3 regions of the Kitasatospora sp. NPDC090091 genome follow, and region 1 is predicted to be linked to each of the others. Evidence: riboswitches for the same ligand, from Rfam matches in the RefSeq annotation. Region 1 holds a riboswitch; each other region holds the start of a gene.
What was found. A riboswitch is a leader RNA that binds a small molecule or an ion and turns the genes downstream of it on or off. The one in region 1 is predicted to bind thiamine pyrophosphate.
Positions count from the first base shown of each region.

Region 2: another riboswitch for thiamine pyrophosphate. It lies ahead of thiO (glycine oxidase ThiO); the one in region 1 lies ahead of thiC (phosphomethylpyrimidine synthase ThiC).
Region 3: another riboswitch for thiamine pyrophosphate. It lies ahead of ACIPSC_RS03615 (purine-cytosine permease family protein); the one in region 1 lies ahead of thiC (phosphomethylpyrimidine synthase ThiC).

Region 1 covers NZ_JBIVDY010000002.1:368,428-371,664, forward strand. The annotation lists gene ACIPSC_RS04580 (flotillin family protein) at 1-889, opposite strand, end outside; gene ACIPSC_RS04585 (hypothetical protein) at 1,026-1,199, opposite strand; TPP riboswitch at 1,445-1,579, shown strand; gene thiC (phosphomethylpyrimidine synthase ThiC) at 1,575-3,237, shown strand, end outside.
Region 2 covers NZ_JBIVDY010000001.1:242,894-246,130, forward strand. The annotation lists gene ACIPSC_RS01085 (thiazole synthase) at 1-65, opposite strand, end outside; gene thiS (sulfur carrier protein ThiS) at 69-278, opposite strand; gene thiO (glycine oxidase ThiO) at 275-1,444, opposite strand; TPP riboswitch at 1,436-1,548, opposite strand; gene ACIPSC_RS01100 (NAD(P)/FAD-dependent oxidoreductase) at 1,633-2,838, shown strand; gene ACIPSC_RS01105 (Rv2175c family DNA-binding protein) at 2,891-3,237, shown strand, end outside.
Region 3 covers NZ_JBIVDY010000002.1:142,045-145,281, reverse strand. The annotation lists gene ACIPSC_RS03615 (purine-cytosine permease family protein) at 1-1,314, opposite strand, end outside; TPP riboswitch at 1,421-1,569, opposite strand; gene ACIPSC_RS03610 (S1C family serine protease) at 1,820-3,237, shown strand, end outside.

The DNA.
Region 1 (3,237 bases):
ACGCCTTGGCGTCGGCCGGCTTGCGGACGTCGATCTGCAGCTGTTGTTCCTTCCGCTGGGCCTCCAGCTGGGCGACCTTGGTCTCCTGGACCACGACCTCCTGCCGGGCGGCGGCCTCGGCGAGCGGCCCGGCCTGCTGGGCCCGGGCGCTGGCGGTGTCCCGTTCGGCCTGGTAGGCGGCCTGCTGGATCTCGCTGTTGCGGGTCGCCTCGGCCTTGCGGGCGGCCGCCTCCTGCTCGGCCTCGGTGGCCATCCGGTCGGCCTCGGCCTGGGCGATCCGGGCGTCCCGCTGGACGGCGGCCGCGTGCGGGATGGCGAGGTTCTTGATGTAGCCGGTCGGGTCGATGATCTCCTGGATCTGCAGGGTGTCGATGATCAGCCCGAGCTTCTCCATCTCCAGCCCGGAGGCGGCCCGGGTCTCCCCGGTGAGCCGTTCCCGGTCGCGGATCATGTCCTCGACGGTGAGCCCGCCGACGATCGAGCGCAGGTGGCCGGCGAAGACGTTGTGCACCCGCTGGCTGATCAGCTTCTGCTGGTCGAGGAAGCGCCGGGCGGCGTTGGCGATCGAGACGTCGTCGTCCCCGACCTTGAAGATCACCACGCCCTTGACCCGGACCGGGATGCCCTGGGTGGTGACGCACTCGACGTTCAGCTCGGCCTCGTTGAGGTCCAGCGAGAGCCGTCGGACGCCCTGCAGACCCGGGGTGACGAAGGTCCCGCGGCCGGTGACGATCCGGAACCCGAGCCCGTCGCCGACCCCCTCGGTCCGGTGCTTGGAGCCGGAGATGATCAGCGCCTCGTTCGGCTCCGCCACCCGCCACATGAGTTTGAAGAGCGTGATCCCCACGAGCAGCACCGCGACGACCGCCCCGATGATGACGTACAGCATGGTTCAACTCCCCCTTTCGGCACATGAGATGCGCCGATTGGGATTCTCCGCCCGGGTCAACCGCAGTGGAAGGGAGTGGACATGACGCGCCGTCACAACCTTGTCACGCTGTCACGGCTCTGTCATGGCGGCCCCGTCACGGCAGCACCGGGGCCACGTAGACGGTCCGCGGCGGGTGGTACTCGACGACCACCACCGGCGTCCCCACCGGCAGCCGCTCGCCCGGCACGGCGAGGTAGGCGAGGAAGGCCTCCGTCCCCTGGCGCTCCGGGACGTGCACCATCACCTCGCCGACCAGTCCCGCCCCCACCGCTCCGCTGACCCGACCCGCGCTCCCGACCACTCGGCCCTCCCGTCCCGCACCCCCGCGGGGTGCCCGACCGCCTGTGACTGTCCCGCCCTGTGACTGCCAGTCTGCCCGCCACCGCCGGAAGCAGGCGGCCCGCCGCGGAATCCCACCGGGGCCGGGGCCCCGGCGTCTCTCTCCTCGGACCCCCCTCTGGACCAGCGGCGATCGGCTCGCTACGGTGTTGGACGTCATGCGCAGGCAACACCGCCTGTGGACACGGGAGCTCGGAGCACCGGGCTGAGAGGACGCTGACCGGTACGTCGACGGACGTGCCGACCGCTGCGTCGACCGCAGGAACCTGACCGGGTAATGCCGGCGTAGGGAGTAGAGGGTCTGATGACCACCTTTGATGCACAGCCGAACTCTGCCCGCAGCACCGGGACGAGCGGCGCCGCGGTCGCCAGCGCGAACACCGGCTACCCGACCCCGGCCTGGCGCAAGGCCTACCGCGAGGGGTCCCGCCCCGACCTGCGCGTCCCGTACCGCGAGGTCCTGCTCACCAACGACCGGACCGTCCCGCTGTACGACACCTCCGGCCCGTACACCGACCCCGCGTACGAGCCCGACGTGCGGCGCGGCCTGCCGCCGCTGCGCGACGCCTGGATCCGCCAGCGCGGCGACGTCGAGGAGTACGACGGCCGCGAGGCCCGCCCCGAGGACGACGGGATCAAGCACACCTCGCCGCGCGGCGGGAACCTGCGCAACCTCGACGCCGTCTTCCCCGGCCGCCCGCGCCGCCCGCTGCGGGGCCGGGCCGGTGCCGCCGTCACCCAGCTGGCCTACGCGAAGCGGGGGATCGTCACCCCCGAGATGGAGTTCGTGGCCCTGCGCGAAGGACTCGCACCCGAGTTCGTGCGGGACGAGGTGGCCCGCGGCCGCGCCGTCATCCCGGTCAACGTGAACCACCCCGAGGTGGAGCCGGCCGTCATCGGCACCAACTTCCTGGTGAAGATCAACGCCAACATCGGCAACTCGGCCGTCACCTCCTCGATCGAGGAGGAGGTGGAGAAGATGACCTGGGCCACCCGCTGGGGCGCCGACACCGTCATGGACCTCTCCACCGGCCGCAACATCCACACCACCCGCGAGTGGATCCTGCGCAACTCCCCCGTGCCGATCGGCACCGTGCCGCTCTACCAGGCGCTGGAGAAGGTCGACGGCAGGGCCGAGGAGCTGAGCTGGGAGGTCTACCGCGACACGATCATCGAGCAGTGCGAGCAGGGCGTCGACTACATGACCGTGCACGCCGGCGTGCTGCTGCGCTACGTGCCGCTGACCGCCCGCCGCAAGACCGGCATCGTCTCGCGCGGCGGCTCGATCATGGCCGCCTGGTGCCTGGCGCACCACCGGGAGAACTTCCTCTACACCAACTTCGAGGAGCTCTGCGACATCCTCGCGAGCTACGACGTCACCTTCTCGCTGGGTGACGGCCTGCGCCCGGGGTCGATCGCCGACGCCAACGACGAGGCGCAGTTCGCCGAGCTGCAGACGCTGGGCGAGCTGGGCCGGATCGCCCGTGCCAAGGACGTCCAGGTGATGATCGAGGGCCCGGGCCACGTCCCGATGCACAAGATCAAGGAGAACATGGATCTCCAGAAGGAGATCTGCGACGAGGCGCCGTTCTACACCCTCGGCCCGCTCACCACGGACGTCGCCCCCGGCTACGACCACATCACCTCGGGCATCGGCGCCGCGATGATCGCCTGGTGGGGCACCGCGATGCTCTGCTACGTCACGCCCAAGGAGCACCTGGGCCTGCCCAACCGGGACGACGTGAAGACCGGCGTCATCACCTACAAGATCGCCGCGCACGCCGCCGACCTGGCCAAGGGCCACCCCGGGGCCCAGGAGTGGGACGACGCGCTCTCCGACGCCCGCTTCGAGTTCCGCTGGGAGGACCAGTTCAACCTGGCCCTCGACCCGGAGACGGCCCGCGAGTTCCACGACGAGACGCTGCCCGCCGAGCCGGCGAAGACGGCCCACTTCTGCTCGATGTGCG
Region 2 (3,237 bases), on a different contig from region 1:
CGGGAGCCGAAGGCCGTCCCGGCGATGGTGAGGACGTCCTTGTCGTCGGGGGTGGTGTCGGCCATCGGTCAGCCCCCCTGGACGGCGGTGAGGATTTCGATCCGGTCGCCCGCCGAGAGCCGGGTCTCCGGCCACGAACTGCGCGGCACCACGGCCTCGTTGAGCGCGGCGGCGACGCCGGAGTGGGCCGTGCTCAGGGTGGCCACCACCTCGGCGAGCGTGGTCGCTGCGGGCACCTCGCGGGGCCGGCCGTTGACGGTGAGTGGGATGTCGCTCATGCGGGGACCTTCGTGGTGAAGCGAGTGGGGGAGAAGGGTTCGGCGAGGGCCGGGACGGTGCCGGTGGCCAGGTACTCGGCGAGCAGGTCGGCGGTCACCGGGGTGAGCAGCACGCCGTTGCGGTAGTGGCCGGTCGCGGCGACCAGGCCGGGCAGGGCGGTCGGCCCGAGCAGCGGCGCGTTGTCCGGCGAGCCCGGGCGGAGTCCGGCGGAGGTCTCCACCAGCGGCAGCTCGGTGATCCCGGGGACCAGCTCGTGGGCGTCGCGCAGCAGCTCGTAGACGCCGCCGGCGGTGACGGTGGTGTCGTAGCCCTGTTCCTCGCTGGTCGCACCGATCACCAGCTCGCCGTTCTCGCGCGGGACCAGGTAGAGGTGCTGCCCGCGCACCACCGCGCGGACGTTGCGGGACAGGAACGGCCGGTACGGCGCAGGGATGTGCAGTCGCAGGATCTGGCCCTTGACCGGGCGGATCGCGGGCAGCACGCCCGGGGGCAGGCCGGGCAGCCGGTGGCTGTGCGGGCCGGCGGCGAGCACGGTCCGCCCGGCCGTCACCACCTCCCCGGTGGCCAGCCGGGCGCCGGCCGCCCGGTCGTGCTCGACCAGCAGCTCGGACGCCTCGGCGCGGTGCACGACGACGCCCGCGGCCTCGCAGGCCTGCAGCAGCGCGCTCAGCAGCCGGCGGCCGTCCACCTGGTGGTCGTCGGCGACGTGCAGGCCGCCGCGGACGCCGGGCGCCAGCATCGGCTCCAGCTTGCGGGCCTCCCGGCCGGTCAGCCACTGCGAGTCCAGGCCGAGCCGCTGGTGGAAGGCGTGCAGCTCGCGCAGTTCCGCGCGGTCGTCGGAGTCGAGCGCGACGGCCAGCGTGCCGCAGCGCCGGTAGCCGGTGTCCGCCCCGCCGCTCGCCTCGGCGAGCTCGGCCGCGAAGTCGGCGTACCGCTCGTTCGAGGCCATCCCGAGCCGCAGCAACGGCTCCTCGCCGTACTGGAGTTCGGTGACCGGGGCGAGCATGCCGGCCGCGACCCGGGCGGCGCCGCCCCCGGGGTCCGGGTCGACCACGATAACGCGCCCGACCCCGCGCTGCGCCGCGCGCCAGGCGACGGCGAGGCCGATGACGCCGCCGCCGATCACCAGGACGTCGGCATGGGTACCCGCTGCCGAGCGTGTCAAAGTCGCTCTCCCTTCGCCGGTATGACCCGGATCAGGTTCGGACGGTCGCGGGCCGTGCCAGCCCGCCTCTCAGCCCGGTACGCCGGGCTCCCGTGATGGTGCCCCCACCATAACTCCGGGCCTGGTCACGGCTGAAGGCGCGTACGAGGGGTGGGACGGGCCCGGCCCCCGCGCCGAACGCCAGTACAGTGACGGGCGTGGCAGATCTGAGCGGAACGGATCAGGTGGTCGTGGTCGGGACCGGGCTGGCCGGGGCGCATTGCGCCTCCGGGCTGCGCCGGGGCGGCTGGCAGGGGCGGATCGTCCTGGTGGGCGAGGAGCCGCACGCGCCGTACGACCGGCCGCCGCTCTCGAAGGAGGTCCTGCTGGGCAAGGCCGACGCCACCCCGCTGGACATCGACTTCGCGCACCTGGGCATCGAGGTGCTCGCCGGCCGCCGCGCCACCGGGCTGACCCCGGGCGTGCTGCACACCGACGGCGGCGACCTGCCGTACGGCGCGCTGGTGATCGCCACCGGTGCCGCCCCGCGGGTGCTTCCGGGCGCCGAGCGGGCGCACCTGCTGCACACCCTGGACGACGCGCTGGCGCTGCGGGCCCTGCTCCGCCCGGGCCTGCGGCTGGTACTGGTCGGTGCCGGCTGGATCGGCGCCGAGGTGGCCACCGCGGCCCGCGCGGCCGGCTGCCTGGTCACCGTGGTGGAGGCCGGCCCGGCGCCGGTGCCCGGCGCGCTGCCGACCGAGATCGGCCGGGAGATGGCCGCCTGGTACGCCGAGGCCGGGGTGGAGCTGCGCTGCGACGCCGCTGTGGCGGCCGTCGAGCCCGGCGCGGTGCTGCTGGCGGACGGCTCGCACCTGCCGGCCGACGAGGTGGTGGTCGGCATCGGCGTCCGCCCGGCGACCGACTGGCTGGCCGGCTCCGGCGTCGAGCTGGACGCCGCCGGCGCCGTCGTGGTGGACGACCGGCTGCGCACCGGCCTGCCCGGCGTCTTCGCGGCCGGCGACTGCGCGAACTATCCGTCCGCCCGCACCGGCGCCCGGCTGACCGTCCAGCACTGGGACCACGCGCTGCAGTCCGGCCAGGCCGCGGCCGCCTCGGTGCTCGGCGCCGACGCGCCGTACGACCCGGTGCCGTACTTCTGGTCGGAGCAGTTCGGCCGGATGGTGCAGTACGTCGGCCGCCACGGCGCGGGGGACGAGCAGGTCCGGCGCGGCTCGCCGCAGGACCCGACCTGGGCGGTGCTCTGGCTGCGCGAGGGCGTGCTGCGCGCCGCGCTCACGGTGGACCGCCCGCGCGACCTCACCCAGGCCCGCCGGCTGGTCGAGCGCGGCGCGGTGCTGGATCCGGCCCGGGCCGCGGACCCGTCGGTGCAGCTGAAGACGGCCGTCGCGGGGTAGCGCGAGCGGCCGGTTGGTGCGCCGCGGGCCGTGGAGGTGGCAGTCTGGTGCCGTGAGTGAGATCGAAGCCAAGATTGAGTCCCTGGTCCCCGAGTGGCTGTACCTGCCCGACATCTCCGAGCGGTGGGGCGTCGTGGTCACCGAGGTCCGCAACATGGTCAAGAAGGGTGACCTGATCGCGGTCCGCCGCGGCCCCAACCGGTCGCTGCAGGTCCCGGCCGCCTTCATCGACGACGCCGGCCCGGTCAAGCACCTGATCGGCACGGTCACCGTGCTGCGCGACAGCGGGTTCAGCGACGAGGAGATCCTGGAGTGGATGTTCACCGAGGACCCGTCGCTGCCCGGCACCCCGGTCCAGGCGCTCTGGGAGAACCGCGCGACCGAGGTGAAGCGCCGCGC
Region 3 (3,237 bases), 230 kb from region 1:
GGTGAGCGCCCAGGTGGCCAGGGCGGGCACCAGGAAGCCGAACAGCGAGGCCGAGGTCCACTCCTGCGGGGTGAAGTGCAGGGCCTCCTGGACGGAGGTCCAGAAGTCCGTCCACCAGCCGGCGATCGCGGTCGGTGCGATCAGCTGGTAGACCGCGAAGCCGAGCGCCCACGGCAGCAGCATCAGCCAGCGGGACGGCGCGTCGGCGGCGAGGTTCCAGCCGCGCCGGCCGGCACCGAGGAAGTAGTCCACCGCCAGCACCGCGAACATCGGCACGAAGACCGAGCCGATCAGGCCGAGGAAGGCGTAGTACGAGTCGGTGAACTCGGTGATCTGCAGCGCCAGGACGGTGATCAGCAGGCCGGTCGCGCCGGTCAGCACCCGGCGGTCGACCTTCGGCAGCAGGTTGTGGACCGACATCGCGGTCGAGTAGACGTTGGCGAAGGACTGGTCGGTCTCGCGCAGCACCAGCACCAGCAGGAAGAGCCAGCCGGCCCAGACGCCCAGGAACGAGTCGAAGATCTTCGTCGCGTCGCCGTCCGCCTGCAGCAGCGCGAACAGGCCGAGCACGTAGCACCAGACCTGGGCGATCGTGTAGCCGGAGAAGCTGCCCCAGAACGCCGCCCGCGGGGTGCGCGAGTGGCGGGTGTAGTCGGCGGCCAGCGGCACGAAGGAGATCGAGACGGCGATCATCGCGTCGGTCGCCTTGAGGAACCCGTGCCAGTTGCCCGCGCCCGGGTCCGGGACGCCGTGGCGGCCCAGCTGGACGGTGAAGTACACCATCGCGACCGCCACCGCCGCGGCGACGAAGCGGCGCAGCACCGCGATCGCGCCCAGCGGCCAGATGGTCAGCGCGGTGGTCACCGCGCCCGCCAGTACGACGAACACCCAGCGGTAGCCCTCGGTGTGCGCCACGGTCTGCGCGCCCATCGCGATGACCAGCAGCTCGTACACGCCCCAGCCGATGCACTGGACGATGTTCAGCACCGTCGGCACGTACGAGAGCTTCGTCCCGAAGAGCCCGCGCAGGTTGGCCATCGCGGGCGCGCCGGTGCGGGCCCCGATCAGCGCGGCGACGCCGAGCATCGCGGTGCCGACCACGGTGCCGGCCACGATCGCGGTCACCGCGGCGGCCAGCGACAGCTCGCTGCCGGGCGCGCCGAGCACGGTGGCGGCGGTGGTGAAGCCGATCAGGCTGACGCCGAGGTTCATCCAGAGCGCGAAGTGGTCCCGGAACCGCAGCGTGCGCGGCGGCTCGGTGTCCAGCACGAGCGGCGCCTCGACCCGCTCGCCCGGCTCCGGACGGTCCAGCACCGCGGTGGAACCGCCGGCGGGGGCCGCGGCGTCGGAGTGAACGGCCGAGGACGACTCGGGGAAATCCTTGGACGCGGGCGCGCCCGAAGAAGAGGATGGCGAAGCAGACGGCATGGCCGATACTCCCTACGCCGGCATTACCCGGACAGGTTCCGGCGGTCTGCGCCCCCTCGACGGTCCGTCCACGGAGCCCGTGGCGTACGGTCGACCGGCGCACTCTCAGCCTGGTGGGTCCAAGCTCCCGCGTGTCAGTTTGGAGCGACAGGCTAGCCGCCCAGGTGGGGAACGCCAAGGCCGTGGTCCCGGCGGTCCGCATCGCGGGACGGCGCGCCGTCGGCACGGGGCCGCGGCAGAGGGTCGCGCGGGGGTGCCGCGGGGGCCCCGGGCACGTGCTGTTGGACCGGGCTAAGGATTCTTATGAGTTCTTCAGAAGGGTCCTTACGACAATCGAATCGGGTGTGCGAAAAACTATGGTTGTTGGTCCTGTCAGCTATGGAGGTCGTCCGTGAGCACCGAGCGCGAGGTTGGGCCCACCGGGCCGCAGGGGGAGCAGCCCTCCGGCCAGGGGGTGGTCGGTCCCGCTCCCGACGGTTCGGCGCAGTCCGCGCCCGCCCCCGCAGCGGCACCCGAGGCCGACTACACGCTGGCCGAGGCCGCGCCCGCCGCCCCGGCGGCCGGCGGGTCCACGCCGACGCTGGCGTTCAGCAAGGTCAGCGCCCCCGAGCCGGCCGTTCCGGCCGCTCCCGCGGCCGCCCCGGCCGCGGCCGACACCGGGTACATCGACGCCCCGCCGCCGGTCCTGCCGCCCGCTGCGCCGGCCGCCCAGGCCGCGCCCCAGGCCGCGCCCGCTGCGCCGGCCGGCTACCCGTACGCGGCGCCCGCCGCCGCGGCCCACGACCCGTACGCCGCCCCGGGTGCGCCCGCCGCCCCCGGCGCGACCGGCCAGCACCACCCGTTCGGCGCCGGCCAGCCGCTCGGCGGCTGGGGCGCGCACGACGTCACCCCCGGCGCTCCAGGTGGCCCCGCCGGCCCCGGCTACCCGGGCGGCCCGCTCGGCTACCCCTCCGACTACCCCGGCACCCCCGGGCACGCCGCCCCGCGCAAGAAGCGCGGCGGCCTGGTCGCCCTGATCGCCGCCGTCGCCCTCGTCGCCGGTGTGGCCGGCGGCGCGGTGGGCGTGACCGTCGCCGACCGCGACGGCAAGAGCGTGGCCTCCGCGGACGACCACCGGAGCACCACCGTCCAGGCCAGCAGCCCGCAGAAGAACGAGCCCGCCCCCGGTTCGGTGGCCGGCATCGCGCAGAAGGCGCTGCCCAGCGTCGTCACCATCAAGGCCCAGGGCAACGGCGAGTCCGGCACCGGCACCGGCTTCGTCTTCGACACCGAGGGCCACATCCTCACCAACAACCACGTCGTCGCGCCCGCCTCCAACGGCGGCAAGCTGACGGTCAAGTTCGCGGACGGCAGCTCCTACGCCGCCTCCGTGCTCGGCCGCGCCGAGGGCTACGACGTCGCCGTGGTGAAGCTGGACACGCCGCCCAAGGGCAAGCTGACGCCGCTTCCGCTGGCCGACTCCGACAAGGTCAACGTCGGCGACTCCACCATCGCCATCGGTGCCCCGTACGGCCTGGAGTCCACCGTCACCACCGGCATCATCAGTGCCAAGGACCGCCCGGTCGCCTCCGGCGACGAGACCGGCGCCCAGTCCTCGTACATGAACGCCCTTCAGACCGACGCGTCGATCAACCCCGGCAACTCCGGCGGCCCGCTGCTCGACTCCACCGGCGCGGTGGTCGGCATCAACTCGGCGATCCAGTCCAACACCTCCAGCACCGGCCGGGCCGGCAGCATCGGCCTCGGCTTCGCCATCCCGATCAACCAGGCCAAGTGGGTCGGCGAGACCCTGATCAAGACCGGCAAGCC